4 regions of the Erwinia sp. 1181_3 genome follow, and region 3 is predicted to be linked to each of the others. Evidence: riboswitches for the same ligand, from Rfam matches in the RefSeq annotation. Region 3 holds a riboswitch; each other region holds the start of a gene.

Region 1 (8,049 bases), on a different contig from region 3:
GAGGTGAGTTTGTCGCGCACGGCAGCCCAGCTCGCTTCTTTGGTCGGAGTCAGGGTGATGCCATATTTTTTGTCGAAGCCTTTTACCGCCGCCATAACGACGGGGGCACAGTCCGTTAAGGGAATGAAGCCTACCCGAATATTGGTTTTCTCCGGGGCATCGGAGCCGGCAGCCCAGACGCTGTTCATCAGCCCGGGAACAAGGTAGCTGCCGCCCAGAAGGGCGCTACCCGTAAGAAATTGACGTCTGGATAGCGGAAAAATCGGTTTGCTCATCGTCTGGCTTCCTGAAAAAAAGCATAAAAAAAGGCGTCCTACCGGCATGCCTGAGCATGCGGTTGGACGCCTTTATCCAAAGCACTCTTACACCGCCATTGGTGCAAAAATGCGTGATTATGTTTTTTTAGTCATGCAAGCGATGTGCCAGGTCAGGAGAGGAAGGAATAACCGCATGGTGTCAGGCGTTTGCCGTGCGGGTTATCCTGTTGAGAAGTTCACAGCGAACGACCCGTGCCCCATTGCGAAGCACAGAGTGCCCACTGTTTGTGCAAGTATTACTCTGCGCGTGACGTAAAAGCGGCGGCCACGGAGAGCAGTGCGATGGCAACATCGGCAATACGTCTGTTCTGGTCCATCGCCATCTTACGCAGGGTCTGCCAGGCCTGCTCTTCGTTATAGTTGTGGTGACGCATCAGCAACACCTTGGCCTGGTCAATCTGTTTACGTTCATTCAGCGTGGCACGCATCGCAGCCAGCTCGTTGTCCTGGGCCTGTAACCTCTCGGACTGGGCCTGAACCAGCTCCAGTACTGAACGTCCCAACTGCGGTGTCAGTCCCCCGCTATCCAGTTGCTGTACCTCTTGCTGAAACCCGTCGCGCCCTGCCACATAAACGCTGTACGCTGAGCGATTTTCAAGCCCGCTGACCGCCTGATGGATATCCTCGTCCTGCTCCTCGCGCCGGGTTTCAGCACGGCGTATGCTGTCGTGACAGCAGCGGGTCAGGTGGTGCGCAAGGCCATCTTCGATCACCTTCAGGCCGTCGATACGACGGGTCATCAGCTGATACCAGCGCAGGGCCATCTCTGTCCCTCCGGCTTCCGGCGTTGTGCGTGTGCAGGCAATGCGCCGCAGCCGTTCGACATCACTGTCGCAGGTGGCAATGCTGCGCCAGCGTTGCAGGTTTTCCTCATCGGCAAACTGGCTGAAGCTGGAAAAACAGCGCTCCTGTGCACCGATCAGCGCCACCATCCTCTCGCTCTGCTCCTGGCTGAATTCACCCGCGGCGTAACCGGCAGATCCGGTGGCTCTTTCTTGCCCTGCCAGCTCTTTCCCCTGAATAAAGCTGAACATAGCAATCAGGGCGCGGGATACTTCAGGGTCAGAAGCGGTATCGATCATTTCAAAAGCGAGGTTCAGCAACTGCCGGATAATGTGATTGAACTGTGCCATGGCCTGGGCGTGGCTAAGCGTGAACTGGCGGATGGCATCCCGCAGCGCGGGCAGCTCGCTCAGCGCGTAGATCGCAGAGGCAATCCTGCTGAATACCCGGCTGCTGCCCTGTGATGCGTTCTCCGGAGAGGGAATGGCGGGCAGTTTTGCCATCATACTGGCGATGATCTGGCTGACCTGGCGTGCACGCTGGGGGAGTTCGTCGCCAAACATCCGTCCCTTAGAACAGAGCCAGATATTGCTGGCACCGCGTTCGCGCTGCAGTTCATGGATAAGCTGGCTGATGATGGCTGTCAGATGGCCGGTATGGAGCAAATTACGCAGATTAGCAATTTCACACTGTCGCGATGCTGTCAGGTACATAAGCGGTGAAGGTGTGGTGGCACGCATTAGACGCTCTCCAGCGATGAAATTGGATAAGCGTATTAAGCATAATGTGTGCCACTTATAAAATGTGTTGCACCATCAGCGCGCGATCAGGCGACTATTTCTTCCCCTGCCAGTTGCCCCAGGGGCCGTCTGCCGGGGCTTCTTCCACCTCATCCAGTGAAGCAATGTACAACTCTTCGACTTCTTTACGCGCCCATGGAGTGCGGCGCAGGAATTTCAGGCTGGATTTAATGCTCGGATCGCTTTTGAAACAGTTGATATTGACGCGCTTCGCCAGCGCCTCCCAGCCATAACGCGCTTGCAGCGCAGTTAACAGGGCTTCCAGCGTCAGGCCATGCAAAGGATCTTTTGGGGTATGAGAGGTCATTGTGGTGTCCGGCGAGTCTGAAGAAATTGCGCACACGATACTGAGCGCCAACGCCAGATGCAATAATTAACCGGGTACCTGCCGTCCCTGGCAGGGGTGATCAGTTAAACCAGGCGGGAACCGGGTCGTGCAATCTGGCCCAGCTCTGCGGGCCAGCCGCCATCTCACTCTCCGTCAGCAGTGCGTTATCCAACTGCTGACGCAGCCTGGCTTCATCCATCTCTATGCCGATAAATACCAGTTCCTGTCGGGCATCCCCGATGCCTTCCTGCCAGTGGTGCATAATGTCCAGCAGGGACTCCTCATCCTGTGGCCAGCGTTCGCGTGGCACGCTGACCCACCAGCTACCCGCCATCCCCTGACGTGCCACGCCCCCAGCCTGCGACCAGTTGCCGGCATAACCAGGCCGTGATGCCAGCCAGAAATAGCCTTTCGAACGCACGACGCCTGGCAGTGTTGCGGAAAATAATGCCCAGAAACGCTCGGGGTGAAACGGGCGACGGGCGCGCCAGACAAAGTTGCTGATACCGTACTCTTCGGTTTCCGGGGCATGGGTGCCGCGTAACTCCTGCATCCAGCCCGGAGCCTGTGCCGCCTCGTCAAAGTCAAACAGACCGGTACTCAGTACCCGGTCCAGCGGAACTTCACCAAAACGGGCACATTCAATGCGTGCGCGGGGGTTGAGGCTGCGCAGGATGGCAAATAACCGTGTGCGCTGATTGGGGTTGATGAGATCGATTTTGTTCAGTATCAGTACGTCGCAGAATTCAATCTGCTCAATCAGCAGATCGACGACCGAGCGTTCATCGCCCTCACCCAGCGACTCACCGCGTGAACGGATGCTGTCACGGGATTCATAGTCGTGCAGGAAATTGTAGCCATCGACAACGGTCACCATGGTATCCAGGCGTGCCACGGCGGACAGGCTCTCCCCGGTTTCATCTTCGAACGTAAAGGTTTCCGCGACTGGCAGGGGTTCTGAAATGCCGGTCGATTCGATCACCAGCTGATCGAAGCGCCCTTCGCGTGCCAGGCGGTTTACTTCAAGCAGCAGATCTTCGCGCAATGTGCAGCAGATGCAACCGTTGCTCATCTCCACCAGCTTCTCGTCGGTGCGCGACAGCTCTGCACCCCCGTCGCGCACCAGTGACGCATCAATATTCACTTCCGACATATCGTTGACGATCACCGCCACGCGGCGCCCTTCACGGTTGTTCAGGATATGGTTAAGCAGTGTCGTTTTCCCGGCCCCGAGAAAACCCGACAAAACGGTTACGGGCAGGCGGGTATCGTTACCGGGTAAAGCGTATTTTTCTTGCATCATGACATCCTCTCAGGCGTTGACAGCGTGTTTGCGCCGGGCAGTACCGGGCCATCCGCATAAACATTATTGTTATGTTATAACATAACAATTGAAGCTGTCATCCCTTACCTTCCACAGGGTGTCTTTTATTTTTCTATCGGTCTGCCGCCATAATCGCCAGCTGAGTGATGCCCCGGAGTTGCAGGTCCTTCGCCGCTTTTGCCGCGCGGATCCCGCTGGCGCACACCAGAACGATGCGGCAATCCGCAGGGGGCTGCCAGTGATTGAGTTCCTCAGGCAGCACCCGGTGAACGTGACTCGCCACGCTGTCGGGGGCTTCCTCGCGGCTGCGCAGTTCAACAATACAGTCTTCACTGTTCAGCAGGTGGCGATCGATAAACGGCACGACAGGTTGGTCAGGCTCACCGGCACCGTCAAAACGGAACGGGCGGAAATGCCAGGTGGTGAAATCGCAATTGATCAGACAGCCCAGCGGTGAAGGCGTCAGCCCGAGCAGAATACTGAGGGTCATCTGCGCCTGCATGGCACCCAGCGTGGCCACCGCCGGGCCCATGACACCTGCCGTGTTACAGTTCGCCGCGTTGCCCGGCAGTTGCGGGAACAGGGCACGATAACTCGGGGCAGTGCCACAGAAGCCCCCAACATAGCCCTGACGACCGAGTACCGAGGCGCTGACCAGCGGAATATGACGCGGTTGACAGGCATCGGAAAGCAGATAGGTGACGGCAAAATTATCGGCGGCATCGATCGCCAGATCGATACCGTCCAGCGCGTCGGCCATCATGCTGGCACTCAGTGCCTGCGGCCGTGCATCGACTACGCAGTCCGGGTTACGTGCATTGAGTGCACGCTGCGCGCAGTCGACTTTACGCTTCCCGCAGTCCTGCATACTGTACAGCGTCTGGCGGTGCAGGTTGTGCTCCTCTACCCGGTCCCCGTCATACACCCTGATGTAGCCCACCCCGGCCCCGGCCAGCAGTGGCAGCAGTGTGGCACCCAGCCCGCCAGCACCGATCACCAGCACGCGGGCTTGCAGCAGGGCCTGTTGCCCTGCCTCGCCGATCTCAGGCAGCATGGTTTGTCGTTGATATCGGTCCATCCGTTATGGCTCCCGTGAGAGAAATTGCGCCATACCAAAAATCGGCGTGGAGGCGCTGGCCATATCACGGCGCTCTACCAGGCCGGCATGACAGGCATCGTGACCGGCGTGGATAGCGGCAGAAAACGCCCCGGCCATGCGTACCGGATCCTGTGCTTTGGCCACGGCCGTATTCAGCAGGATACCGTCAAAGCCCATTTCCATTGCCTGTGCAGCCTGGCTGGGTGCGCCGATCCCGGCATCGATAATCAGTGGAATGCCTTTAAACCAGGCACGCATTGAACGCAGCCCCTCAATGTTGCGTAACCCCTGGCCGGAGCCAATCGGCGCGCCCCACGGCATCAGCAGCTCACAGCCCGCTTCAATCAGCTTTTCGCCGAGGATCAGATCTTCCGTGGTATAGGGAAACACCTGGAATCCCTCAGCGCACAGGATGCGGGCGGCTTCCACCAGGGCAAAGGGGTCGGGTTGCAGCGTATCAGCGTGACCAATCACCTCCAGTTTTATCCAGCGGGTATTAAAGACTTCGCGCGCCATATGCGCCGTGGTCACCGCCTCTTTTACACTATGACATCCTGCGGTATTGGGCAGCACCCGCTTGTTCAGCCCGGTTAGCAGGTCGCGAAATGCCGCACCCTGCCGCCCTTCACGGCGCAGACTGACGGTAATGATTTCGCTGCCGGAGGCCTCAATCGCCTGTTGCAGGATCGCCGGAGAGGGATACCCGGCAGTGCCGAGCAAAAAACGTGACTGCGGAATAAAATCGTAAAACATGTTTTACCCTCCCTGCATCGGTGATAACACTTCAAGCTCACAGCCTGCGGTCAGTGGCTGTGTTTCATAGCGCGAGCGTGGGACGAACTCGCCGTTAAGGGCGCTGGCCACGCAGCCCGCATCCATCTGCTGTTCACGCAAAAGTTCCGCCAGCGTGCGGGCGGTGGTGTCGATCGGGAGGCCGTTAAGCTGGATTTTCATATCAGGTTTTCCTGCTGCAGTTGCAGCATCAGTTTTTCCGCCATGACTGGCGCGAGAAGAAAGCCGTGGCGATACATGCCGTTCAGGGACCAGACGCCGTTCTGGTAGCGAATGGCGGGGATATTATTGTGATAAGCGGGGCGCAACCCGGTGCCGCTTTCCAGTATCCGCGCTTCAGCCAGCGCAGGGTGGATAGCCCAGGCGGCGCTGAGCAGTTCCATCATGGCGCGTGCGCTGATCGGGCTGTTATCGTCGCTTTCCACCATCGTTGCACCCAGCATAAAGCGCCCTCCGGCACGCGGCACCAGATAGCAGGGAAAACGGGGATGCAGCAGGCGGATGGGGCGTGAGAACTGCACCTCTTCACTGTGCAGGATCAGCATCTCCCCGCGTACGGCGCGTAGCTCAGGCAGATCAGGGGCTGCATGAATCCCCCGGCAGTCAATGACTGTCCCGCCGGGATTGCCCGTATGAAAAGGAATACCCCTGCGTTGCAGGGTCGCCCGTAGCTGGTGCAGCGCACTGCGTGGATCAAGGTGTGCTTCCCCGGCAAAGAACAGCCCACGGGCAAAACGCCCTTCCAGCGCGGGTTCCAGCGATGCCGGCTCTACCCACTGATGCGCCCGCGTCATGCGGGCAAAACGGCTGAGTTCGGGGGTATCACGTGCGGGTGCCACCACCAGAGTGCCTTGATGTTCCACTCCCTGAATGCGGGCCGACCACCAGGGCGCGGAACGCTGACCCAGTGCGATCACCTCTTCGGGGGCACTTTCACCTTCGCACCAGGGGGCGAGCATACCGCCCGCCCAGTGCGATGCGGCACAGTGCTGCTCTGCGGTGATCACTTCAACGGATTCACCCCGTTCAGCAAGTAACGTGGCAACACAAAGCCCGGCGACGCCATCACCGATCACCGACCAGCGGCTCATGATGTGCGGTTTCCGGTACAAATAAAGGGGGGAATAAATGGTTTCACGTTAGCCTCTCAATCGATGCGGAGACCCGTGATACAGAGTAAGGAAAAGACGGGGACGATCAGAAGCCAGCCCACGTGGCAGGTACCCTGGCTGATACGCCATCGGGTACGCGTCTTCCTACGCCAGTATCAACTGGGTCAGGTTCTAAGGGTCGCTAAGCCGCGAAAAATCGCTCATTAGCCTCTCAGTCTCTCTGGCGAGACTCCCCTGACAGGGACTAGTTGTATTTTACCGGGTGACAATCGTCAAGTGACATGAGGTTTTCGTACGGAAAAAATGGGACAGAATGAGACGATGAAGTTTTTTTTAATTGAATGCTCAATCAATAAAACCTATCATTCCTGTTCTTGTTTACACAAAATTTACTTTCAGGGGGCGACGTAGATCAAAAACACTAACGATTAATCAATATATTACACCTGATAATCACCCTGATGGTTCTCCCAGTGTAATTAGCGGATATACGGCGGATGTTACCCAGTATGCGCTAATGCGCGCTTCGCAGAGCGGACTTCAGGTTATTTTCTTGAGCATTTTTTGCGGAGACATTATGCCGACGACTGAAATACCAGGAAAACCTCAAAAAGATCGTATTAATCCCGTGGTTTTCTATACCTCAGCAGCGCTTATCCTGCTGTTCTCCTTTACCACTATCCTGTTCACTGATTTTTCCGACCGCTGGATTAATCGCACCCTCGACTGGGTATCCAACACCTTCGGCTGGTACTACCTGCTGGCGGCCACGCTGTACATCGTGTTCGTGATTTTCATGGCCTGCTCACGCTTTGGCTCCATCAAGCTCGGTCCTGAACAGTCGAAACCTGAATTCAGCCTGATGAGCTGGGCGGCCATGCTGTTCGCTGCGGGTATCGGTATCGACCTGATGTTCTTCTCGGTGGCGGAACCGGTCACCCAGTATATGATGCCACCGGAAGGCCAGGGCCAGACGATGGAAGCGGCGCGTCAGGCGATGGTCTGGACGTTGTTCCACTACGGTCTGACTGGCTGGTCCATGTATGCCCTGATGGGCATCGCCCTCGGCTACTTCAGCTACCGTTATGGCCTGCCGCTCACTATCCGTTCGGCGCTCTACCCTATTTTTGGTAAGCGCATTAACGGGCCCATTGGTCATACCGTGGATATCGCTGCCGTGCTGGGGACCATCTTTGGTATTGCCACCACGCTCGGTATTGGCGTGGTACAGCTTAACTACGGGCTGAAGGTGCTGTTTGACGTACCGGAAGGGCTGACAGCGCAGGCCGGGCTGATTGTCCTGTCGGTGATCATGGCCACCATCTCTGTGACCTCCGGGGTGAATAAAGGCATTCGCTTCCTGTCAGAACTCAACGTGTTGCTGGCCTTTGGTCTGATCCTGTTCGTGCTGTTTGTTGGCGATACCAGCTTCCTGCTGAACGCGCTGGTGCTCAACGTCGGGGATTATATCAACCGCTTTATGGGCATGACGCT
Region 2 (8,049 bases), on a different contig from region 3:
CAGTTCACCTGGCGCGGAGAAGCTCAAAAGCAGTTTGAACAGCTCAGCGCCAATATTGAACGCTACAGTGAGTTACGAACTGACTATTACGATAAAAGCCGCCACAGTAATCAACTCGCTAAAAAACTGCTGCAACAAAGTGATAATCGCTTTCTCCCCAACCTGCAAGATGACTTAAAAAATACCGCATCGGATAGTGACTCTCTCGATAAAATTTTTGATTTACTCTTCGCGTTTTCCCTGCTCAGTGAGGCTGGCAACACACTGATCGCAAAGCATACTCCTGAAACCATATCGGACTTTGACGCATTATATCGCCGCACTGAATCGCTGTATAATGACAGCCTGGCACAATGGCCAGAGGCGACAAAAAACGTATTGACCCCGGTATGGATGCGCTACGAGGCTTTGAAAGCGAGTGCAGAAACGTATTTATCTGCCATCGCGAAAACACAACTATCTGCCGACAACATGGCCCAGGGTGCTAACGAACTGAACACCACTGCAGCCACATTAATTGAAATGCAGACGGAATATAACACCCAGGTAATTTCTCGCACGATCACCATTATCACCCTCCTTTCATTACTGGCGGTGTTTACCGGGCTGGTCACCGCTTGGGCGATCACGCGTAAAATCACACGACCTGTGAGTGAAAATCTTGCCCTGGCACAGCGCATTTCCAGTGGCGATCTTACGGCTCAGATCACCGCCTCCTCCAAAGATGAATTGGGTGAGCTAACCCAAACAATGGGCGCGATGAATACCCGTTTATGCGACATGATCTCGGGCATACGTGAAAGCGTCAGTCACTTAGCCAGTGCCTCATCACAGATTGCCGCAGGGAATACGGATTTAGCGTCCAGAACGGAGCAACAGTCCGCCGCCGTGGTGGAAACCGCCTCCAGTATGGAGGAGCTCACCTCGACGGTACGCCTTAACGCCGATAATGCCTTGCAAGCCAGCAAGCTTGCTGCCAGCGCCAGCGCCGATGCCCGTAAAGGGGGTCAGATCGTCAGTGAGGTGGTCAGCACCATGAATGGCATCGCAGGTAGCTCAAAGAAAATCACTGAAATCATTAGCGTGATCAACGGTATTGCTTTCCAGACCAATATTCTGGCATTGAATGCCGCTGTCGAAGCCGCCAGGGCCGGTGAACAGGGGCGCGGTTTTGCCGTTGTTGCCGGTGAAGTCAGAACGCTGGCGCAACGCAGCGCAGATGCGGCGAAAGAGATAGAGTCGCTGATCAACGAGTCGGTAGCACGTATTGGGACAGGGACTGAACTGGTGAATAAAGCCGGTGACAGCATGGGAGATATCGTCAACTCCGTGAGCCATGTCAGCCAGATTATCGATGAAATCTCTAGTGCCTCTCACGAACAGCGTCAGGGCATTGAACAGATAGGGAAAGCCGTGACCGAGATGGACTCGACCACGCAGCAAAATGCGACCCTGGTTCAGGAATCGTCTGCCGCCGCTATTTCGCTGGAGCAGCAGGCAAAGAAACTGAGTGAGATGGTCGCTATCTTTAAGATCAACACCAGCCGGGTGCATGAAGGCGAGTTTGTTGTCGGATCCTCAAGCCATAACCCCCTTCCCCTCCGCGCACAAACGTCTAAAGCCCTTGAGGAAGAGTGGACCTCGTTTTAAACCGACTACGCCCCGGCGAGTGTGAATAAGATCATCGTTGTCAGGTTCCCCCGGATACCGGGAGAGCCTGACAGCACGTGCTACTCGCGCCAGCCAAGGCCGGGCGCCACATGCTTGAGGATTGCTTCAATAGTGTGCGCGCAGTAGTCCACACCCAACTGGTTCGGCACGGTTAACAGCAGGGTATCGGCTTCGGCGATGGCTTCATCCTGCGCCAGTTGTTTAATCAACTGGTCCGGTTCTGCGGCGTAGCTGCGGCCAAAGATGGCGCGGGTTTTCTCATCGAGGTAACCCACTTTGTCCCCTTCTTTGCCGCTGTTGCCAAAGTACGCACGGTCCATATCATTCACCAGCGCAAAGATACTGCGGCTCACCGAAACACGCGGGGTGCGCGTATGTCCGGCGGCTTTCCACGCTTCCCGGTAGGCGCGGATCTGTTGCGCCTGCTGGATATGGAAAGGCTCACCGGTTTCATCATCTTTCAGCGTTGAGCTTTGCAGGTTCATCCCCAGTTTCGCCGCCCAGACGGCGGTAGCATTGGAACCGGCCCCCCACCAGATACGGTCACGCAGCCCTTCCGAGAACGGCTCCACGCGCAGCATCCCTGGCGGGTTCGGGAACATCGGCTGCGGGTTTGGTTTGGCAAAGCCTTCGCCACGCAGCACATCCAGCAGCACTTCGGTGTGATGACGCGCCATATCCGACTCGTTTTCCCCTTCCGCAGGCTGATAGCCAAAATAGCGCCAACCGTCGATCACCTGCTCAGGAGAACCCCGGCTGATGCCCAGCTGCAAACGCCCACCGGAGATCAGGTCGGCAGAGCCAGCATCTTCTGCCATATACATCGGATTCTCGTAACGCATATCGATCACCCCGGTGCCGATCTCAATACGGCGTGTTTTCGCGCCGATGGCGGCCAGCAGCGGGAACGGCGAGCTTAACTGGCGGGCAAAGTGATGCACGCGAAAATAAGCACCGTCCGCACCGAGTTCTTCAGCGGCGACCGCGAGATCAATCGACTGCAACAGCGCATCGGCCGCCGAACGGGTGCCGGACTGCGGCGAAGGGGTCCAGTGGCCGAACGACAGAAATCCAATACTTTTCATGGGGGTATCCTGTGGGGTGAAACAAATGACGATTGATTAGCAGTATATACCCAAAATAATTCGAGGTGCAGCCAACGCATCTGCGGCTCGAAGTCTGACGGGTGGATTGTAATGAAAAATGAAATCCCGTATAAAAGAGCCCTCCGAGGGGTGTCCTGTATGGGCTGAGATGGCGTAACAAGCCGAACCCTTTGAACCTGATCTGGGTCATGCCAGCGAAGGGACGGGTTGGCAGTTACCTCTGCCCTGTTCACACCTCCGCGTGCCCGGATCTCCACTTAAATGAGGGGATTCAGTGTCTAAAACTATTCAGCCTGTTGATTTCAGCCAGGGTCTGTACGGACGTTTACGCCAGCAGGCCGGTAACGACTGGCAGGACTATGTGGCGCACCCGTTTATTCACCAACTCTCACGCGGCACGCTGCCCGAGAGCGCCTTTCGTCGTTATCTGACGCAGGACTATCTTTTTCTGATTCACTTTGCCCGTGCCTGGGCGCTGCTGGTCAGCAAACTGCGCACGCTGCCGGAAATGCGCGCGGCGACGGCTTCGCTGAACGCCATTGTGGCTGAGCTGCCGCTGCACGTTGGCTACTGCGAAAGCTGGGGGCTGAGCGAAGCGCAAATCATGCGCGAACCGGAAGCGGCGGAAACCATGAACTACACCCGCTACGTGCTGGATATCGGTCACTCGGGTGATGCGCTGGATCTGCTGGTGGCGCTGCTGCCCTGTGTGGCGGGCTACGCCGAGATTGGCCTGCGCCTGCTGAACGCCCCGGAGACGGTTTTACAAGGCAGCCCTTATGCCTCCTGGATCCGCAACTATGGTGATGCAGACTATCTGAACGGCGTTCGTGCCGCCCTCGGTTTACTGGAAACGGTCGGTGAGCAGCGCGGGGCCGAAAGCCGCTTCACCGCCCTGTCTGAGATTTTCACCACCGCCACGCGCCTCGAGTCGGCATTCTGGCAGATGGGACTGAATGCGGTGCACCGGACATGAACCCACCCGGCATTGAGGTGCGCGATCTGACGCTGTGCTTCGGCCCGCGTCAGATTTTCGACCGTCTCAGTTTTACCCTCCCGCCGGGGCGATTTGTTGCCCTGCTGGGGGCCAGCGGCAGCGGCAAGACCAGCCTGCTGAAGATTATCGCCGGGCTGGCGAAGCCCACCTCCGGCACCGTCTGCGGTAGCGATGGCCTGCCGTTGCCCGGGCGTATTGCTTATATGGGGCAGAAAGATCTGCTTTATCCCTGGCTGTCGATCAGCGACAACATCACACTGGGTGCGCGTCTGCGCGGCGAAAACGTGGATGCCGCCTGGGCTGCCCATCTGCTGGAACGCGTCGGACTGCACGGACACGGCAACGACCTCCCTGCGGCGCTCTCCGGCGGCATGCGCCAGCGGGCGGCGATTGCCCGTACGCTGTATGAAAGACGCCCCGTTGTCCTGATGGATGAGCCGTTCTCCGCGCTGGATACGCTGACGCGGGCCAAAATCCAGACGCTGGCCGCTGAACTGCTGGCCGACCACACCGTATTGCTGATTACCCATGACCCGATGGAAGCCTGCCGTCTGAGTCACCACCTGCTGGTGTTGTCTGGTTATCCTGCCGGGATCGACGACACTCACACCATTGGTGGCCAGCCGCCCCGTGCGCCGGATGATGCTGACGTGCTGAAAAGCCAGGCCGAACTGTTGCAGCAGTTGCTGAGGGCCGCAGAATGAGCGGAAAAATCGCCACCAGCGCACGTGGCGTCATGATTTTTACCGGGCTGCTGCTGCTGTGGTGGCTGGCCACACTGAGTGATATTCCCGCCTTTTTGCTGCCGTCGCCCGCCGCTGTTGCCCGCGCGCTGTGGGATGGCCGCGCTTTCCTCGCGTATCACAGCCTGGTTACGGCCTCAGAAGTCCTGATCGGGCTGGTGCTGGGCGTACTGCTGGGGTCGCTGCTGGCGATCGGCATGATCTTCTCCCCCCGCCTGCAACGCTGGCTGATGCCCGTGGTGCTGACCAGCCAGGCCATTCCGGTGTTTGCCCTCGCGCCACTGCTGGTGCTGTGGTTTGGCTTTGGCATCAGCGCCAAAGTGGCGATGGCGGTGCTGGTGATCTTCTTCCCGGTGACCTCTGCTTTCTTTGACGGGCTGAGGCGGGTTAATCAGGACTATCTGGACCTTGCCCGCACCCTGGGTGCCTCACGCTGGGCGCAGCTGCGCCATGTCCGGCTGATGGCGGCGCTGCCTGCTTTTGGCTCCGGCCTGCGCATGGCGGCTGCCGTGGCACCGATTGGCGCAATTATCGGCGAATGGGTGGGTTCGGCCGAAGGGCTGGGTTACGTAATGCTGAATGCCAATGCGCGCATGCAAACCGATCAGTGCTTTGCCGCGTTGTTTATCCTGGTGCTGATGACCGTCTTACTCTGGATGGCGGTCGATGCCCTGCTCCATCGCCTGATCAACTGGGCACCCGAATAATGTTGATTCCCCTTAAATCTGAAAGGAACACAGAATGATGATGAAAACCTGCGCTGCCCTGCTGTTAAGCGGTGCCTGCTCCACCTGCGTCATGGCCAACGAGAAACTGACGCTGGTGCTCGACTGGTATATCAACCCGGACCACGCACCGATTATGGTTGCCGATCAGATCGGGGCATTTAAGGCGGAAGGGCTGGACGTGAAGATTGTCCCCCCGTCCGATCCTTCCCTGCCACCGCGCCTGGTCGCAGCGAAACAGGCGGATCTCGCCATTACTTATCAGCCGCAGCTGCACTTTTTCGCCGATGAAGGCCTGCCGCTGGTGCGCGTGGGCACGCTGATCAATACCCCGCTGAACACGGTGATGACGCTCGATAAAAGCATCACCTCACCGGCAAAACTGAAAGGGAAAACGGTGGGTTATTCCGTGAGCGGTATTGAACAGGCAACGCTGACCACCATGCTGAAGCAGGAGCGCGCCAGCCTGAAGGAGATTAAGCTGGTCAACGTTAACTTCCAGCTGACCAGCGCCCTGCTGGCCGGGCAGGTGGATGCGGTGATTGGAGGTTACCGCAATATTGAAGCGCAAGAGCTGAAGCTACAGGGCAAAGATCCGGTGGTATTTAACGTTGAGGATTACGGCGTTCCGGCCTATGACGAGCTGGTGATTGTGGCGAATCGCGATAGCGTCAATGAACCGAAGGTGAAGAAATTCCTCGCGGCGCTGAAGAAAGGCAACGACTATTTACAGGCCCACCCGGAAGAGAGCTGGCAGGTGTTCGCCAAAGCGCACCCGGAGCTGAATACCGAGCTGAACCATGTGGCGTGGCAGAAAACCCTGCCGCTGTTTGCCAGAGACCCGGCGGCACTGGACGTGAAACGGTATGACGCTTACGAACAGTTTTTGTTGAAGAATAAGCTGATTAAGAAGATCACGCCCGTTGCGCAGTATGCAGTTGAGTTGCGCTAATCGACTAAAACCCTGACGCACCCCCTCAACAGGGTTCGACCGGTAAAAGGTCGAACCCTTCGCAGGCATTAATCTGTCATGATGGACCTTCAGTTCCGGGTCGCCAGTTCCAGCCAATCTGCGCAAATCACCGCTCGCCAAAGATAATGATAACCATTACCATAAACCAGCGATTACCTACCCGGAGCCAACATGAACGCAACGTCCCCTGAACGCATCACCACTGACTGCTGTATCGTAGGCGGCGGCCCGGCCGGACTGATGCTGGGTTATCTGCTGGCGCGCGCAGGCGTGCAGGTGACCGTGATCGAAAAACACGGCGATTTTCTGCGCGACTTCCGGGGTGACACTATCCACCCCTCCACGCTGCAAATCATGCATCACCTGGGCCTGCTGGAGGAGTTACTCAGCCTGCCTCATCAGCGTGCCCCGCGTTTACAGGCAGAAGTAGGGGGTGAAGAGGTCACGCTGGCCGATTTTTCCCGCCTGCCGGTGAAATGCCGCTTTATTGCTTTTATGCCACAGTGGGACTTCCTCAATTTTCTGGCGGCGAAAGCGTCTGCCCTGCCCGCGTTTACCCTGTGCCAGTCCACCGCATTCAGCGAATTACTGTATGACAATGGCAGCGTATGCGGCGTGCGCGCCAGCAGCAACAGCGGCACCTGCGACATCCACGCACAGCTGGTGATCGGCTGTGACGGACGGCATTCGCTGGTCCGGCAGCAGGCCGGGCTGACCGGTCGCTCGTTTGGATCGCCGCGCGATGTGCTGTGGTTCCCGCTGGATAAACGCGATGAGGACCCGGAATGGAATATGGGCCACAAAGGCCCCAAACAAAACTTTATCATGCTCGATCGCGGCAGTTTCTGGCAGTGCGGCTACTCCATTACCAAAGGTGAGTTCGGGCCAATGAAGGCCGCAGGAATCGAGGCGTTTAAACAGCAGGTTGCCGCCGTGGCGCCCTTTCCGGCCGCCAGGCTGGCAGAGATGACCGACTGGCAGCAGGTCAGGCTACTCGATATCCGCATCGACAGACTGGATGCGTGGATGAAGCCCGGCGTGCTGTGCATCGGGGATGCCGCCCATGCGATGTCGCCTATCGGCGGCGTTGGCGTCAACCTCGCGATCCAGGATGCCGTTGCCTGCGCCAACATTTTGACGCCCGCGTTACGCCAGGGGAAAGTCAGCCTGCGCCTGCTGCAAAAAGTGCAAAAACGCCGCCATTTCCCGACCTGCGCCACGCAATTTATCCAGATCAAAATGAGCGGAAAAAAACGCAAAGAGGGCGAATCCAGCCCGCTGCCGCGTATCATCAAGCGCTTTCCTTTCCTGCCTTATGTTTTCGGCTGGATCATCGGGCTGGGTTTTCGTCGTGAGAAGCCGCGCCGCTTTAAAACCCCATCCTGACAAATCCCGTCACGATTTTCGGGTGCGCCGTTTACATTCTGTTTAACTTTCGTTTACTCTCCGGCCAATAATAATGATAACAATTATCGTTTATTAACTGGCCGGGATATTTGTACCATGACAACGCTGAAAACCTTACCCGCTCTGCTGTTGGCGACGCTGCCTTCACTGGCATTCGCCACCACTTACCCGCTGACCGTCACCGATATGGACGGGCAAAAAGTGGTCATCAACCATGAACCGCAGCGGGTGATCCTCCAGGACGGACGTGAAATCCTCAGCCTCGCCTTACTTGACCGTGACAACCCTTTCCAGCGTGTCGTCTCCTGGAACAACCTGATGAAAAAGCAGGATACCGGTAGCTGGAACCTGCTAAAAAAACGCTGGCCGGACGCGGAAAAAATCCTCGATATGGGCTTTTCTGACCAGGGTGAGGTCAACCTTGAAA
Region 3 (8,049 bases):
AGTAGTCATTAATAAACAGGCGGGCTTGATAGCGTTTACCCAAGGCAATGGCATCAACGATCTGCTGTTCAACTTCATGCTCTGCACAGTCTTTAATGCGCAGTTGCAGTGTACGTACGCCCGCATCAAGCAGGCGTTCAATCCACTCCACCGTATCGACCACCGGATAAAGACCCAATCTGGCTTTGGTTGGGGGAAAAGCTCCACGACTCATATTTGTTCCTCTGATTTCAGGGTGTCGGCGCGATGATACAGTTCACTGCCACGGTGACGAAACTCGTCAGACATCTGTGCCATACCTATTTCGATCGGCCGTGCTTCGGCCTCCTGACGTGCGGCGTATTCACGCACTTCCTGGGTGATCTTCATTGAACAGAATTTGGGTCCACACATTGAGCAGAAGTGTGCCACTTTGCCGGATTCCTGCGGCAGGGTTTCATCGTGATATGCACGGGCAGTGTGCGGATCGAGGGCGAGATTAAACTGATCTTCCCAGCGGAATTCGAAACGCGCTTTCGACATTGCGTTATCACGAATCTGTGCTCCGGGATGGCCTTTCGCCAGGTCGGCTGCATGGGCTGCGATTTTATAGGTAATCAATCCCTGTTTGACATCCTCTTTGTTCGGCAGGCCGAGGTGTTCTTTGGGTGTCACGTAACATAACATCGCGCAGCCAAACCAGCCGATCATGGCGGCGCCAATACCGGAAGTGAAGTGGTCATAACCCGGAGCAATATCTGTCGTCAGGGGCCCCAGCGTATAAAACGGGGCTTCGTGACAGTGCTCAAGCTGTTCCGTCATATTGACGCGAATCATCTGCATGGGCACATGCCCAGGGCCTTCAATCATCACCTGGACGTCATATTCCCAGGCAATTTTGGTCAGTTCGCCCAACGTGCGTAATTCTGCGAACTGTGCTTCATCGTTGGCATCCTGAATGGAACCCGGGCGCAGGCCATCGCCCAGCGACAGCGAAACATCGTAGGCGGCGCAGATTTCACAGATGTCGCGGAAATGCTGATAGAGGAAACTCTCTTTATGGTGAGACAGGCACCATTTCGCCATAATTGAGCCGCCGCGCGAAACGATACCGGTCAGGCGTTTGGCGGTCATCGGTACATAGCGCAGCAGCACACCCGCATGAATAGTAAAGTAATCAACGCCCTGTTCAGCTTGTTCCAGCAGTGTGTCGCGGAAAATTTCCCAGTTGAGGTCCTCTGCCACACCGTTCACTTTTTCCAGCGCCTGATAGATGGGCACCGTGCCAATCGGCACCGGGCTGTTACGCAGGATCCACTCGCGGGTTTCGTGAATATAACGCCCGGTGGAAAGGTCCATCACCGTATCTGCCCCCCAGCGGGCTGACCACACCAGTTTTTCCACCTCTTCTTCGATGGAAGAGCTGACCGCGGAATTGCCGATATTGGCGTTAATTTTCACCAGAAAGTTGCGACCGATAATCATCGGCTCCGATTCCGGGTGATTAATATTGGCCGGGATAATCGCGCGTCCTGCAGCAACCTCCTGGCGAACGAACTCAGCAGTGATATTTTCAGGCAACTGTGCACCAAAGCTGTGACCAGGATGCTGTTGCAGCAGCACCTCGCCGCGAATGCGTTCTCGTCCCATATTTTCACGGAGAGCGATAAATTCCATTTCCGGGGTGATCATGCCCAGCCGGGCATAGTGCATCTGAGTGACACAGCGGCCTTCCAGCGCCCGGCGCGGACGTGGCAAATTATCAAAACGCAGATGATCCAGCCCTTCATCTTCGAGGCGTTGCTGGGTGTAGGTAGAGCTGAGTTCAGCGATCTGTTCGGTATCACCCCGTTTGATGATCCAGGTGCTGCGCAGCGGATTTAGCCCTTTGTGAACATCAATCGCCGCCGCCGGATCGCCGTAGGGACCCGCTGTATCGTAGACCGGTATCGGTTCATTCGCTTCCAGCAGCGGTTCGTCTTTGCTACCGCCCACGGTGGTCGGGCTCAGTTGAATTTCGCGCATCGGCACACGGATATCCGGCTGCGAGCCGGTCAGGTAAATGCGTTTTGAATTGGGGAAGGCAGTGCCCTGCAGGGAGTCGATAAACTGCTGTGCTTCTGCACGCTGTTCCCGGCGGCTGGTTTTTTTCTCAATGAAAGGTTTTTCAACGGTAGACATAGCAAGTTCCTGATAATAATGCGGAAGTTTGCTTGCCTGGAGGCGGGAGTAATGAGAACGATGTGACAAAATACGGTATCACACCGTAATAGCTGATTTACTCTTGTTCCCTTCGCAGGTACTAACCTGATCAGGTTCCGCGGATCCCGAATTAACGGTCTCAGCCCTGGGGCACTCCGACAAGATATCGACTGGTTTTTCAGTCAACGTAAGGGTGAGGCATGCCTCGCCCTTACCCCTCAAGCATAAAGGGGCTTTTTGGAAACTACAAGAAGTTCACATTCTGATAACGAATCAGGCAGGGCGAGCAAGCGAGCACGAGTTGGCAGCGCTTTGATTATCATCATTTTTTTCTAAAGCCAGCTTGATGAATTTATCCTCCAACGTAAATCGAGCCTCCAGCGCTTCACCGACTACCGATAATGCCCGCTGAAATTCAACGCAGTTATCATCATCGATGGCTGTTTCCAGATGCGAATCATAAATCTCCATTATCTGATCGGTATTGGCTTTTAAAGAGGGGTAGATTAACGACGCTTTCGCCAGTTGCTCGGTCCCTTCCAGTTCCTTGATAAAACGTTCGTAGACGGTGAAATGACCGGTGGAAAGGTAGTCCACCAGATGCTGGCAGAATGTATCCAGCGCGTTTTCATCGAGCGTCGTCAGCGTTTCCTTGTTAGGCTTAATGCCAGCCATTTGGTAATAGGTAACCAGCAACTGCTTGCGGGAGCGCAGGCAGAAGTCTACCAGCTCACTGCATCCGCCGACGCGCGCGGTGAGGACTTCTAACTGGTTAAGCATGTTCAACTCCGTGAATGTTATATTTTAACGTCTGACCTCAATCCAGTCTTTAAGCTGAGGATGATGAGCAAAATGATGGAACAGGAAATTTTAAGCGTAGACGCTGGCTGGTGGGTTGTCAGCCAGGAACATAAAATTTGGTTACCAAAAGGTGAGCTGCCGCATGGTGATGCGGGCTCATTGGGCCTGACAGGGCGATCAGGGGCGCCGATTGGAGAGTGGCAGGGCGAGAAAGTGTGGCTGATCCGCGGTACGTATCCTCAGGATATGGGATCGCTACGCCAGTTGCTCGATCAAGATACGGGCCTGTTCCAACTTGCCGGACGCGGTATTCAGTTATCAGAATTCTATCGTTCACACCGTTGGTGTGGCTACTGTGGCCATGAAATGCACCCCAGCAAAACCGAATGGGCGTGTCTCTGCGGGCATTGCCGGCAGCGTTACTATCCGCAAATTGCACCTTGCATTATCGTGGCGATCCGCCGGGGCGAAGAGATTTTGCTGGCGCAGCATACGCGGCATCGTAACGGGATTTTCACGGTACTGGCTGGCTTTGTCGAGGTGGGCGAAACCCTTGAGCAAACGGTAGCACGTGAAGTGATGGAAGAAAGCAGCATCCGTGTGAAGAATCTGCGCTATGTCTCTTCTCAACCCTGGCCTTTCCCCCAGTCACTGATGATGGCGTTTATGGCCGACTATGCTGGCGGTGATATCAATATTGATCCAAAAGAACTGCTGTCTGCGGGGTGGTATCGTTACGATGCGTTGCCGCAGTTACCTCCAGCAGGAACGGTGGCTCGCAGGCTGATTGAAGACACTGTCGCAATATGTCGCGCAGAAGCCGAATAATACTGTTTTTAATGTTTTTTTCTGATAAAGGTTTTTTAGCGATATATTCTCCTGGTTCATTTTTTGAGTCAGGAGAGTTATTGCTTTATTTAAATAATATAAACAAACACGACTTTATATTTGCAGTGAATTCAAATATCATTCCATGCCATAAACTGCGCCGCTTATCATAATAAAGAGTGGTTTCATTAAAAATGCTTAAAAAGTGATATTCCACCCGTTAATTTTACTGGTGTTTTCTTCTATTCACATTTATTTAATTCGGTGCTGCTTTCCAGAAATGACTTTCTGGTTAACGATGACGCGATCACGTCCTCAGCTTAATAATGACGTCAGCGGCTGAGTCTTGTGCATGAGGTTCCGTACGTTGTGAGTGAATACAATGTCTGAGACGAAAAAACAATGTTATCTGTGGGGAATCTGGTCTTGCTGGAGCATAAGTATACTTGCCTTTGCGCTATCAATAAGAACGACCTTATTAATTTCTCTGGGTGTTATGGTGTGCCTGATTATGCTGCTAGCTATCCCCTTTCTATACAATAAAAGGACGATTAAAAACGTGTTTAATTTCAATCGCAAGGCAGAGCCTCAGTCAAATGAGAATTTATCTTCACAGGTCAAGCTGGAACAAAATGTATCCCCCCTTGCTCCTTCGTATGATGACAGTAATACGAAAGAAACAGTGATCTCTATTGGTACTGTATTACGGGGCGAAATGACCAACGAAAACAATATTTCAATCAATGGTGTTGTTGAAGGGGACCTGACCAGCCAGAAAATGACGCAGATTGGTAAGGAAGGTCAGGTTGTCGGAACAGTAAAGTCCGTTAAGCTGGTGGTCAATGGTCTGCTGAAAGGAAGCTGTTATGCCAGGACGGTTGTTATTATGTCGCGTGGCAGGATTGAAGGTGAAGTGTTCGCCACCGAGTTCTCCATTGAGAAAGGTGGGGTATTTATAGGAAATTCTCATCAGATTGAAGAGCCACAGTTGCCGGTGGAGAAGAAAGAAAAAAAACGGATGGTCACTATGGGCGACAGTTCACCTTCTCTTATCGCTGTTGAAAACACGCAGGGAAAAATCGATAGTTCACCAGGAAGAAATGTGGCGGCTGGCAATTAAAAGTAAGGGAAAGCTGTTGTTATTTCGCTAAATTTCATCTTTACCCTGTCGTTGTTCACGATGCATTCAGGGGCGGGTGTGCCTGGTTAGCTCAATTTTTCGAGTGGTCGATCATCGTCAATTCCAATAAATGTTACACTAGCAGCCTGTATGGTGAGAGAGTCTCGTGATGAGTGAACTGAAGAACGATCGATATCTGCGCGCATTGCTGCGCCAGCCAGTGGATGTTACCCCGGTATGGATGATGCGTCAGGCCGGACGTTATCTGCCGGAGTACAAAGCAACTCGCGCTGTAGCCGGTGACTTTATGTCGCTGTGTAAAAACGCGGAACTGGCCTGTGAAGTTACGCTGCAACCTCTGCGGCGTTATGCGCTGGATGCGGCGATCCTGTTCTCCGATATCCTGACCATTCCCGATGCGATGGGACTGGGACTGTATTTTGAAGCAGGTGAAGGCCCACGTTTTTCCTCTCCTGTCACCTGCCGCGCTGACGTTGAAAAATTGCCTGTTCCTGACCCGGAGCAGGAGCTGGGTTATGTGATGAATGCGGTACGTACCATCCGCAAAAACCTCAACGGCGACGTGCCGCTGATCGGGTTTTCTGGCAGCCCGTGGACGCTGGCAACCTATATGGTGGAAGGCGGCAGCAGCAAAGCGTTTACCAAACTGAAAAAGATGATGTACGCCGAGCCGAAAACGCTGCATCTGATGCTGGATAAGCTGGCCGACAGTGTCACGCTGTATCTCAATGCTCAGATCCGCGCAGGTGCCCAGTCAGTGATGATTTTTGACACCTGGGGCGGCGTATTGACCGGACGCGACTACCTGGAGTTTTCGCTCCACTACATGCACAAAATCGTTGATGGTTTGCTGCATGAAAATGAGGGGCGCCGTGTACCCGTTACCTTGTTTACTAAAGGTGGCGGGCAATGGCTGGAAGCGATGGCCGCAACAGGTTGTGATGCGCTGGGCCTTGACTGGACAACGGATATTGCCGACGCACGTCGCCGTGTGGGCCATAAGGTCGCGTTGCAGGGCAATATGGACCCATCGATGTTGTATGCCGCTCCTGAGCGTATTGAGCAGGAAGTGGCGGGCATTCTTGAGGGCTTTGGTCAGGGCGAAGGGCATGTGTTCAACCTTGGCCACGGTATTCATCAGGATGTACCACCAGAAAACGCCGGTGTGTTCGTCGAGGCAGTGCACAAGCTCTCACGTCCTTACCACCAGGAGTAATCAGTTAGGGGAAAATATGGATATTGCAGCATTACGTGACGAGCAGCGTCAGCGTGCAGCGGACGTGAGATGTCAGGATGACTTTGATGTAATGCCTCCCCGCCTGATTGGTGGCGCAGATGTGGGGTTTGAACAGAGTGGTGCGGTGACACGCGCCGCCCTGGTGATTCTGGAATATCCCTCACTTCAGGTTATTGAGCATCAGGTGGCGCGTGTTGCTACGACGATGCCCTATATTCCCGGTTTCCTGTCATTTCGTGAAACACCTGCTCTGCAAGCGGCGTGGAAACAACTGTCCAATCATCCCGACCTGTTATTCGTTGATGGACACGGAGTGGCTCATCCTCGTCGTCTTGGTGTGGCCAGCCACTTTGGCCTGCTGGTCGACGTCCCTACGATTGGCGTGGCGAAAAAACGCCTGTGTGGAAAATTTGAACCTCCGGCAGCAGAACCGGGCAGTTGCCAGCCTCTGATGGACCACGATGAGTTGCTGGGCTTTGTGCTGCGCAGCAAGGCTCGCTGTAATCCTCTGTTTATCTCTCCCGGACACCGCGTAAGCCATGCAACTGCACTTGACTGGGTGCAGCGTTGTTTGCAGGGCTATCGTCTGCCTGAGCCTACGCGCTGGGCGGATGCTGTTGCCTCGCGCCGCACGGCTTTTACCGCGCTGTCCCGGGGTTAACCGTGCTGCCCTGTGGCTTTTCAGGTACACTGCGGCAAGTGCATTAATTCTGAGATCCCGATATGTTACGTAACCCGATTCATCTGCGGCTGGAAAAGCTGGAAAGCTGGCAGCACGTTACTTTTATGGCTTGTCTGTGTGAACGCATGGTGCCCAACTACCGTGCATTTTGCCAGCAAACCGGTTTTGGTGATGGCCAGCTTTACCGCCGTATTCTCGATCTTTTATGGGAAACCCTGGTGGTGAAAGACGCGAAAGTGAACTTTGACAGCCAGCTGGAAAAACTGGAAGAAGCGATCCCTTCAGCCGACGACTACGATCTGTATGGCGTTTACCCGGCAATTGATGCCTGTGTGGCGCTCAGCGAGTTGCTGCATTCTCGTTTGAGCGGTGAAACGCTGGTCCATGCTATTGCCGTGAGCGAGACGTCAATTACGACGGTGGCGATGCTGGAAATGACCCAGGCAGGTCGCGAAATGACCGAAGAAGAGCTGAAGGTGAATCCTGCCGTTGAAGAGGAATGGGACATCCAGTGGGAGATATTCCGCCTGCTCGCCGCCTGCGAGGACAGGGACCTGGAGCTGATAAAAGGGTTACGATCCGACCTGCGTGAATCCGGTATTAGTAACATCGGTATAAATTTTCAGCAGTAAGGCGACAAAACGTGACTTCAGGCCTGATTTGTAGCGCCTTTGGGCTTCACATTCGCCCCCAGTCTGGTCTACATTTGGGGGGCTGAAAAATGTGGCTATCGGTGCGTGTATGCAGGAGAGTGCCAGAATCTGGTTTTTCCCTCGCACTTGATGCTTAGCAAGCGATAAATACACTGTAAGGATAACTTATGAACAAGACTCAACTGATTGATGTAATTGCGGACAAAGCGGACCTGTCTAAGACCCAGGCTAAAGCTGCTCTGGAATCCACCCTGGCTGCGATTACTGAGTCTCTGAAAGACGGTGATGCTGTACAACTGGTTGGTTTTGGTACCTTTAAAGTTAACCACCGTGCTGAGCGTACTGGCCGCAACCCGCAGACTGGTAATGAGATCAAAATTGCCGCTGCAAACGTACCGGCATTTGTATCTGGTAAAGCACTGAAAGACGCTGTTAAGTAATCGTCTGACGGTGAAGAGTTTAAACAGGGGGGCGAATTCGCCCCTTTTGTTTATCTCTCTCCCTGCGTGGATCATTCCGTATCCTT
Region 4 (8,049 bases), on a different contig from region 3:
AATATTTTTCGGATCGAAGTAGAGCGGGTTCGCAGCAAAAGAGGCGCCCGCCGAATGCTCGACGCCCTGGTCTACGGGGAGGATAGAGAGGTAACCTGTCCCGGCTAAACGTCCGGTGTTGTACAGTGTTTGCATATTGCGTAAAACTGCCGGGGGACGATTGTTATCGACCATCACCCGATCCACATAATCCGCCCCTGGAAGATAGAGGTTGTCCGCTGGAATAGTCATGCAGCGATGTTGCAAAAGAGAATCCGCTTCTTTGCCCAATAACTGTACGATGTCCGTCATGATAACTCCTGTTAAAATGTGTGAGGGCCATTTTGATGGCCCGCGGGTCAGTTTTCCTGACCCCAACAGGGTGGACCCAAAACTGTTATTAAGGCAAATTGCTGACTCCATTTTTCAGAACGATCCGCACAAAAAAACGCGGACCATCGTGGTCACCACCACTGATGAAAATGATGCACCGGGCCATGCCCGTGGCCGACCTCCAGCGAGTCTGCCTGCTCAAGCGCCCCCTGCAACCAGTATTTAGCCGCTTGTACGGTGGCAACCCAATCATCGTGTCGCGGACGGAGTGCCGCCAGCGCCGCCGACAGCGAACAGCCCGTACCGTGCGTATTGCGCGTCATAATGCGAGGCGCGGTAAACCGCTGTTCAAGTTGGTGGGTAAACAGCCAGTCCGGGCTTTCCGATTCGCTAAGATGGCCGCCCTTCATCAGTACCGCCTGACAGCCCAGCGCCAGCAGCGCCCTGCCCTGTTCACGCATCTCGGCCTCATCGCGTGCCGGATCGCAGGCCAGCAGCGCGGCGGCTTCTGGCAGATTGGGCGTAATCAGGGAGACCTGCGGTAACAGACGCTCGCGTAAGGTGGCAACCGCCTCAGCAGAGAGCAGCGGATCGCCGCTTTTTGCCAGCATCACCGTATCCAGTACCACCCAGGGCACCGGGGTCTCTTTCAGCCGTTCGGCAACCACCTCAACGATGGCGCTTTCTGCCAGCATACCGATTTTTATCGTGTCGATACGCACATCCGACAGGACCGAATCCAGCTGCGCGCCCACGAATGCCGGGTCAATGCGATAGACCGACTGCACGCCCGTGGTGTTCTGCGCCACCAGCGCGGTGATCACGCTGGTGCCATAGGCGCCCAGTGCAGAGAAAGCTTTCAGATCGGCCTGGATCCCGGCGCCACCGCTCGGGTCAGTTCCGGCAATGGTCATGGCGTTAATCCGTTTCATACCAGTGCCTCCGGGTTCAGTTGATACAGTGCATCGAGGAACGCGGGGATAAAGCTGCCCGGCCCCTGCGCCGCTGCCGCTGCTCGCTCTCCCGCCAACGCCACCACGTGGCAGGCGCTGGCGACATGCACCAGACGATCGCCGGGCAGCGCGGTAAATCCGGCGACCACGGCGGACAACGCACAGCCGGTGCCGACCACGCGCGTCATCAGTGGGGAACCGCCGCTGACGCTGAGGGTGCGCACACCGTCGGTGACAAAATCCACTTCTCCGGTAACCGCCACCACCGCCCCCGTTTCCGTCGCCAACGCAACGGCTGCCTGTAATGCCGCCGTTGACGCATGCTGAGTGTCTACGCCCCGTCCGCTGACCGCCTGTTTTGCCAGTGCCATAATTTCCGAAGCATTGCCGCGGATCGCAGCGGGCTTGAGTAACAGGAGTTGGTGACAGAAAGTGGTACGGAAATCCAGCGCCCCTACCGCCACCGGATCTAATGTCCAGTGTCGTCCGGCAGCGCTGGCCGCATGGATCGCTGCCCGCATCGCTTCACTGCGGGAATGGGTCAGCGTACCAACGTTTACCAGCAGGGCATCAGCAATGGCGCTGAACTGCGCGGCTTCGTCCTGATCGATCACCATCGCCGGGGAAGCCCTCAGCGCCAGCAGCACGTTGGCGGTAAAGGTTTGCACCACATCATTGGTCATACAGTGAATCAGGGGAGATTGCTGTTGAAACAGCGTCAGGGAATGGGCCACATCGGCGTGGCTCAGGCGTTCAGGTTGGATCATATATGCTCCCAACCGGCGATCAAGAAGGCGATGCCGGTCGGGCATCTGACTTCCCTACGCTGGCATTATCCAGATCAGGTGGTACGGGTATTTCTCAGCCTTCACGAAGAAGGGCACCCCGAGTCATTTAAATAGTAAAATCAATGCGTTGTAATTACCATTGCGATAATCACCCTTCAGAATCATGCCAGTTAGATGGTAGAGAAACAAGCTTTTACGTCTCCCGCCGCCCGGGCTGGAGGTTATTCAGGCTTGTCACTCACCGCCACAGCCTCGCTGTCCGCTTTCGGCAATGTTGACAAAATCTCCGCAAGGTCTGCCTGAGCATTCTCTCCGGCGATCATTTTTTTACTAAAGCTACATTTCCTGTCAACACCAGCAGAGTGGATATGCAGTTTGAAGACATTTTTATTTTCTTTGATTAACGTGACATCGGTTAGCGGGATCAGACAGGTTTCAGCATACAGCGCCGGGGTCAGGATCAATTTATCGCCTGACACCCCAATCATCACGCGTTGCTTTAAACGCATCGCATTTGAGATAAAAATGATCCCGGTACAGACTAATAATCCGCCAACGCTCACACCATCGGCCAGAATAAACAATCCGATAGCAAGGGAAATCCCGCCCTGCACATAGAACATCGATGTTTTAAAAATCAAAGCCCGTGAAGGTGTGTTTTTTTCATTGGGTGAAAATACTTCCAGGCCCTTGTTGCAATGCTTTTCATAGCTAAACATATAACCGGCGAGGAAAACCATACTTAATGGCAGGATAATAAGCGAGCCAATGATAGCCAGCGCCAGTCCCCACTTTGGGCTTTTGAATAACAGGGGCAAACTGATGATCTGCAATAAAATAGAAACTAAAAATGGGATGGAGAAGTACTGTAAAAAAGCAATCACATTGCGTGCAAAAATAGTTAACTCATCATCTCCCACCTGGGTAGTGAGATACCCTACCGCGCCGAGATAGCAGATATTCAGCGCGAGACCTGCCCAGACCAGTTTACTGATGCCTTTCATTCTTAACTCCATTTTATAATTTATTTCGGCCAGAACATTCTGAACGTCAGCCTGACCGATTTTGATTTAAATCCCAGATTGCTTTATTAAAAGCAAATACACATTTTATGTAGAAATGATAATACACCTTCACTTTTTCAGGCCGCATTCTAGCTAACGATAAGAATAGTCTCAACAAAAAATCGGTTCGATAGAATCATAACTCCCCGTCAACCGCTATTCAGCGACACGGTATAAAAACCCGATTACGGGACGGTTTTCCGTCCCCATCCTCCCTTTATCCCTGCTCTGCCACCAGCAGTGCCAGGGTGTCGGGTTCCAGCGCTTTAAAGATATGCTCACGATCGGCGGGATAGCAGATGTAATCGCCTGGCGCTAGCTCTTCCGGGGCATCCTTAAGCCCGACCAGCGCCCGCCCCTGGGTGACGATAATGTGCTCAACCGATCCAACAGGATGCGGCTGTGACAGACGGTCAGCACCCGGCTGGGTCATTAACAGATAGATATCGCGCCGCGCACCCGGTGGGCAGCTGGCCAGCAAAATGGCCTGATAGTTCGCTTCTCCGGCCACCACTTTCGCCCCTTCGCCACGCCGGATGATCTGGGTTTTGTTGCCTTCAGGTTCCAGCAGTTTGGCAAAGGGAATATTCAGTGCCACACACAGCGCCCACAGCGTCTCCAGGCTGGGGTTACCGTTGCCCGCCTCCAGCTGCGACAGCGTCGACTTTGCAATTCCCGCCCTTCGGGCCACTTCGGCGAGTGAAAGCCCGGCCTGTGTGCGTTCCCGAATCAAACTTTCCGCAATTACCGCTATGGGCTGTGTCATCTTTCGCCTTATCGTTCGCCAAAATGAACGAAACGTTCGTGTTGATCTTAGAAGCACCTGCGTTCATTATAATGACAACTTCGTTCGTTATGGAAAACAAATTATGTTCAGTCGGCATTTTTCATCACTCAGCCCGGACACGCGTAAAGCGATTTATCTGATCTGCCTGGCGGTCGGCGTTGTGGGCATCTCCTACGGTTCGCTGGCCACCGCTTATGGATTCCCGCTATGGGTTCCGCTGTTCTCCAGCCTGTTTGTGCTGGCCGGTGCCTCAGAGTTTATGTTTATTGCCATCGTCGCTGGCGGGGGCAATCCGCTGGCCGCTGCGCTGGCCGGGCTGCTGGTCAATGCGCGCCACTTCCCCTTTGGCATTGCCGTACGTGACCTGGTAGGTTCGCGTCTCTCTGCCGTGCTCGGTTGCCATATTATGAATGACGAAAGCGTGGTGTTTGGCCTGTCGCAGCCCACGCACGCGCAGCGTAAAGCCGCCTTCTGGCTGTGTGGCCTCGGCGTCGCCGTGGTCTGGCCGTTGGGGGCCATGCTGGGCAGTGTGATTGGCACACTGCTGCCTGATACCCAGGTGATTGGGCTGGATGCGGTGTTTCCGGCCATTTTACTGGCGCTGGTGATCCCCGCCCTGAAATCCCGCACCACGCTGATCCGCGCCGCCTGCGGGGCGGTAATCTCACTGCTGGCCGTGCCCTTTACGCCTATCGGGCTGCCGGTATTGCTCTCAATGGCCGGACTGCTGGCGAGGAGGAAATAATGGCGGACAACGCACTGATTATCTGCGGGATCGTGATTCTGGCCGTGGGAACCTGGCTGATGCGCTTTGCCGGTGCCACGCTGGGTAACCGCATGACCCTGTCTGAAAACGCGCGTAAGTTGCTGTCTGATGCGGCCACTACGCTGCTGTTTGCGGTGGCGCTGGGCAGCACATTTTATGCAGGTGACCACTTTGCCGGGACGGCACGTGTCGCCGGGGTGGCGGTGGCCGTGCTGCTGGCCTGGCGCAAAGTGCCGCTGATTGGGGTGATCCTGGCGGCAGCGGCAGTCACCGCCCTGCTGCGCCTCGCCGGTGTTCAATAGCCTTCGCAGCCGCATCACATCATGAACGGCTGTGCTTATCAGCGATGGTTTTCTTGAGCAGCGCCACCGTGTGATCGACAAAGGTCGACACCGCCAGCGGGATGTAATGACGGCTGGGATAGACAATCGACAAATCGTTATTCAGCTGGCCATAATCAGGCAACACGGCGATCAGCTGTTGACGGCTCAGGCTGTCGTACAACAGGGATTCTGGTAAAAAACAGATGCCCAGCCCGCTGAGAGCCGCTTTAAGCTGGGCCTGCGCGGTATTGGCCGAGAAACGGCCAGTCACCTCAACCTGCACCGCACCTTGCGGCCCCACCAGATGCCAGATAGCCGGTGAAGAGGATGCAGACTGGCCGATGCAGGCATGATGCTGCAGCGCGTCGATACTGTCAGGCACACCAAAGGTATCCAGATAATGCTGGCTGGCGGCCATCAGACGGCGGCCAGTACTGATTTTTCGGGCAACCAGACTGGAATCCTTTAAGCGTCCACCACGAAACGCGACATCAATGCCCTCGCCGATCATATCCGCATGTGTATCACTGAGAATAAAATCCAGCTGCAGCTGCGGATATAACGCCAGAAAATCGGCCACCCACTCCATTAAAAACAGATCGAAGAAGTCAGCAGGCGCGGCGACTTTTATCCGTCCCATCGGCACCTGATTCTCACTGACCAGCTGCGTACTGATGGCGTTTAACTCACTGATTTTTTGTGCACTGTGGTCATACAGCTGCTCACCGGCACCGGTCAGGGTCAGTTTGCGGGTGGAACGATGAAATAACCGCACCGCCAGACTCGCTTCCAGCAGCTTAATCCGTCGACTCAGTGTATTCGGTGGCACTCCCAGCCGTCGCGCAGCAGCGGCGAAACTTCCCGTTTCAACGATATGGATAAAGATCGCGACGTCGTTCAGATCGAGCATCTTATTACGTCCAAAAATGGATGAGTCCAATGATATTACGCCCTCTAATCAAGCAGTGTTCGAATGGTTAAGATACAACACTATCATGTACTCCAGCGGAATAACCTTGCGTTCACCGCTTACCAGAGGAAGTCAAATGTCACCGTTAGCGCCCGAGGAACACCCCGTTTCCCGCCACATCGAACACCGGACACGCGGCAGAGGAACGGGGCCCATTATCCGTCTGATGAGCCCGTCAGACTATGGCACGATCGTCAGACCTTTCGTTTTCCTCGATCGCTTCACCGGCGATCGCACGATGATTGATCGTATGCCGCTTCATCCGCACTCTGGTATTGCCACTGTCACCGTAATCACGGAAGGCAATCTGCGCTTTGACGATCCGGATTCGGGTAAAGGCATGATTGGCTATGGGGGAGTGGAATGGATGCGCGCAGGCGGCGGCGTCTGGCACGGCAAAGAAATGTCGGCAGGTGATTCTGAGTATGTTGAGGGATTTCAGCTCTGGCTGGCGTTGCCACCTGAACTGGAAAATGGCCCCGTTGACAGTCAGTATCTTGAAGCGCAGTCGATGCCGCAAACCGGCCCGGCATACGTCATTCTGGGTGAATATCAGGGCGTAAAAAGCCCGGTTCGCTCGCATGAGGGCATCAATTATCTGCTGGTGACCCTGCCCGCACACTCATCCTGGCAGTATATTCCGCCGGAAAATCACTCCAGCCTGTGGCTCAGTATCAGTCGCGGCACGCTGGTTTCACCTGAAAAGATCGCTACAGGTGAAATGGTCATCTTCGCAGCCGGTTCTCAACCCGTCACCCTTCACGCCGGAGACGCCGAAACGCGCTTCGTGATCGGTTCCGCTGTTGCTCATCCGTGGTCCCTCTCACTGGGGAATTATTCTGTGCACACCAGTGATGCGGCATTACGCGCAGGCGAAGCTAGAATTAACGACATCGGTCGTCGCCTGCGTGAGGAAATGGAGGGCCAACCTCAGCCCACCTCCATGCCTATTTTTAAATAATGTGGCTTATCAACGCCTTCACCAGGGGTGATATCAGTGTCTGTATTACGTCGTTTTATTTCACGTTTATTAGCACCAAAAGAAAATGCCATCCATCCCAATAAGGAAAGTAAAATGTCAAAGATTTTAGTTCTTTACCATTCAATGTATGGGCATATTGAAACCATGGCGCAGCACGTTGCGGAAGGGGCAGCCAGCGTGCCGGGCACCGAGGTCATCGTCAAACGCGTGCCGGAGACCATGGATAGCGAGGCGTTCAAAGCGTACGGCGGTAAAGCCGATCAGACCGCCGAGATTGCCAGCCCGACAGAACTGGCTGACTATGATGCGATTATTTTTGGCACGCCCACCCGCTTTGGCAACATGTCAGCGCAGATGCGTAATTTCCTCGATCAGACCGGCGGCCTGTGGGCCAAGGGGGCTCTGGTAGGCAAAGTGGCCAGTGTGTTTACCTCTACCGGCACCGGCGGTGGGCAGGAAATGACCATTACCTCGACCTGGACCACCCTCGCGCATCACGGGATGATTATTGTCCCCATCGGATACAGCACCCCCGAACTGTTTGATATTTCAGAAGTGCGTGGCGGCACACCCTATGGCGCGTCCACACTGGCGGGTGGCGATGGGTCGCGACAACCCAGCGAACGTGAACTGGCTATAGCAAAACACCAGGGGCAACACGTGGCGGCGATCGCGGCAAAATTGAAGTAAAAAACGCACTGTCCCCTGCAAAGAGATGAGCCCATCATCTCTTTTTTTTGCGCCCTTCTCTCATGCGTTCCTCCTGCCTGATGCCTTTCGCTGCTACCGACGCGCTTTTACGCTACACTCTGCGCCGTTGCCACCCGGCGTTTATGTTGCAGGAGTTTTTCCATGAATATCCGTCCTTTCACCGAAGCGGATCGGCCATTCCTACGCACACTGTTTCTTGCCTCGCGTAAAACCAACTGGACCTGGCTGGATGACAGTCAATGGCAGTTAGAGGATTTCGATCGGGTGACGCGGGGCGAGCGGGTGCTGGTGGCCGAAGAAGACGGCCACCGCATCGGATTTGCCGCCGTACTGGATAACGATAATTTTCTGCACAGCCTGTTTATCGACCCGGCCTGGCAGGGCAGCGGCGCG

Evidence for each region. Region 3 has a riboswitch for thiamine pyrophosphate ahead of thiC (phosphomethylpyrimidine synthase ThiC). Riboswitches for the same ligand answer to the same signal wherever they lie in the genome.
Region 1: another riboswitch for thiamine pyrophosphate. It lies ahead of FY046_RS22265 (FAD-dependent oxidoreductase); the one in region 3 lies ahead of thiC (phosphomethylpyrimidine synthase ThiC).
Region 2: another riboswitch for thiamine pyrophosphate. It lies ahead of FY046_RS05220 (TenA family protein); the one in region 3 lies ahead of thiC (phosphomethylpyrimidine synthase ThiC).
Region 4: another riboswitch for thiamine pyrophosphate. It lies ahead of thiM (hydroxyethylthiazole kinase); the one in region 3 lies ahead of thiC (phosphomethylpyrimidine synthase ThiC).

What each region holds. Positions count from the first base shown of each region.
Region 1 is NZ_VTDE01000015.1:47,132-55,180, forward strand. It holds gene FY046_RS22230 (CmpA/NrtA family ABC transporter substrate-binding protein) at 1-275, opposite strand, end outside; gene FY046_RS22235 (nitrate- and nitrite sensing domain-containing protein) at 554-1,840, opposite strand; gene FY046_RS22240 (VF530 family protein) at 1,935-2,207, opposite strand; gene zigA (zinc metallochaperone GTPase ZigA) at 2,308-3,528, opposite strand; gene FY046_RS22250 (ThiF family adenylyltransferase) at 3,665-4,630, opposite strand; gene FY046_RS22255 (thiazole synthase) at 4,634-5,404, opposite strand; gene thiS (sulfur carrier protein ThiS) at 5,408-5,605, opposite strand; gene FY046_RS22265 (FAD-dependent oxidoreductase) at 5,602-6,534, opposite strand; TPP riboswitch at 6,680-6,801, opposite strand; gene FY046_RS22270 (choline transporter) at 7,133-8,049, shown strand, end outside.
Region 2 is NZ_VTDE01000002.1:193,366-201,414, forward strand. It holds gene FY046_RS05210 (methyl-accepting chemotaxis protein) at 1-1,650, shown strand, start outside; gene FY046_RS05215 (LLM class flavin-dependent oxidoreductase) at 1,731-2,756, opposite strand; TPP riboswitch at 2,893-2,997, shown strand; gene FY046_RS05220 (TenA family protein) at 3,064-3,753, shown strand; gene FY046_RS05225 (ABC transporter ATP-binding protein) at 3,750-4,478, shown strand; gene FY046_RS05230 (ABC transporter permease) at 4,475-5,224, shown strand; gene FY046_RS05235 (ABC transporter substrate-binding protein) at 5,259-6,194, shown strand; gene FY046_RS05240 (FAD-dependent oxidoreductase) at 6,387-7,601, shown strand; gene FY046_RS05245 (ABC transporter substrate-binding protein) at 7,719-8,049, shown strand, end outside.
Region 3 is NZ_VTDE01000018.1:16,800-24,848, forward strand. It holds gene thiE (thiamine phosphate synthase) at 1-214, opposite strand, end outside; gene thiC (phosphomethylpyrimidine synthase ThiC) at 211-2,160, opposite strand; TPP riboswitch at 2,251-2,349, opposite strand; gene rsd (sigma D regulator) at 2,455-2,961, opposite strand; gene nudC (NAD(+) diphosphatase) at 3,037-3,810, shown strand; gene FY046_RS23180 (bactofilin family protein) at 4,193-4,930, shown strand; gene hemE (uroporphyrinogen decarboxylase) at 5,100-6,167, shown strand; gene nfi (deoxyribonuclease V) at 6,184-6,849, shown strand; gene FY046_RS23195 (YjaG family protein) at 6,912-7,502, shown strand; gene hupA (nucleoid-associated protein HU-alpha) at 7,691-7,963, shown strand.
Region 4 is NZ_VTDE01000001.1:671,459-679,507, forward strand. It holds gene fbaB (class I fructose-bisphosphate aldolase) at 1-291, opposite strand, end outside; gene thiD (bifunctional hydroxymethylpyrimidine kinase/phosphomethylpyrimidine kinase) at 444-1,244, opposite strand; gene thiM (hydroxyethylthiazole kinase) at 1,241-2,032, opposite strand; TPP riboswitch at 2,067-2,163, opposite strand; gene FY046_RS03080 (hypothetical protein) at 2,275-3,057, opposite strand; gene FY046_RS03085 (helix-turn-helix domain-containing protein) at 3,335-3,883, opposite strand; gene FY046_RS03090 (AzlC family ABC transporter permease) at 3,987-4,649, shown strand; gene FY046_RS03095 (AzlD domain-containing protein) at 4,649-4,972, shown strand; gene FY046_RS03100 (LysR family transcriptional regulator) at 4,992-5,933, opposite strand; gene FY046_RS03105 (pirin family protein) at 6,040-6,924, shown strand; gene wrbA (NAD(P)H:quinone oxidoreductase) at 7,039-7,635, shown strand; gene FY046_RS03115 (GNAT family N-acetyltransferase) at 7,798-8,049, shown strand, end outside.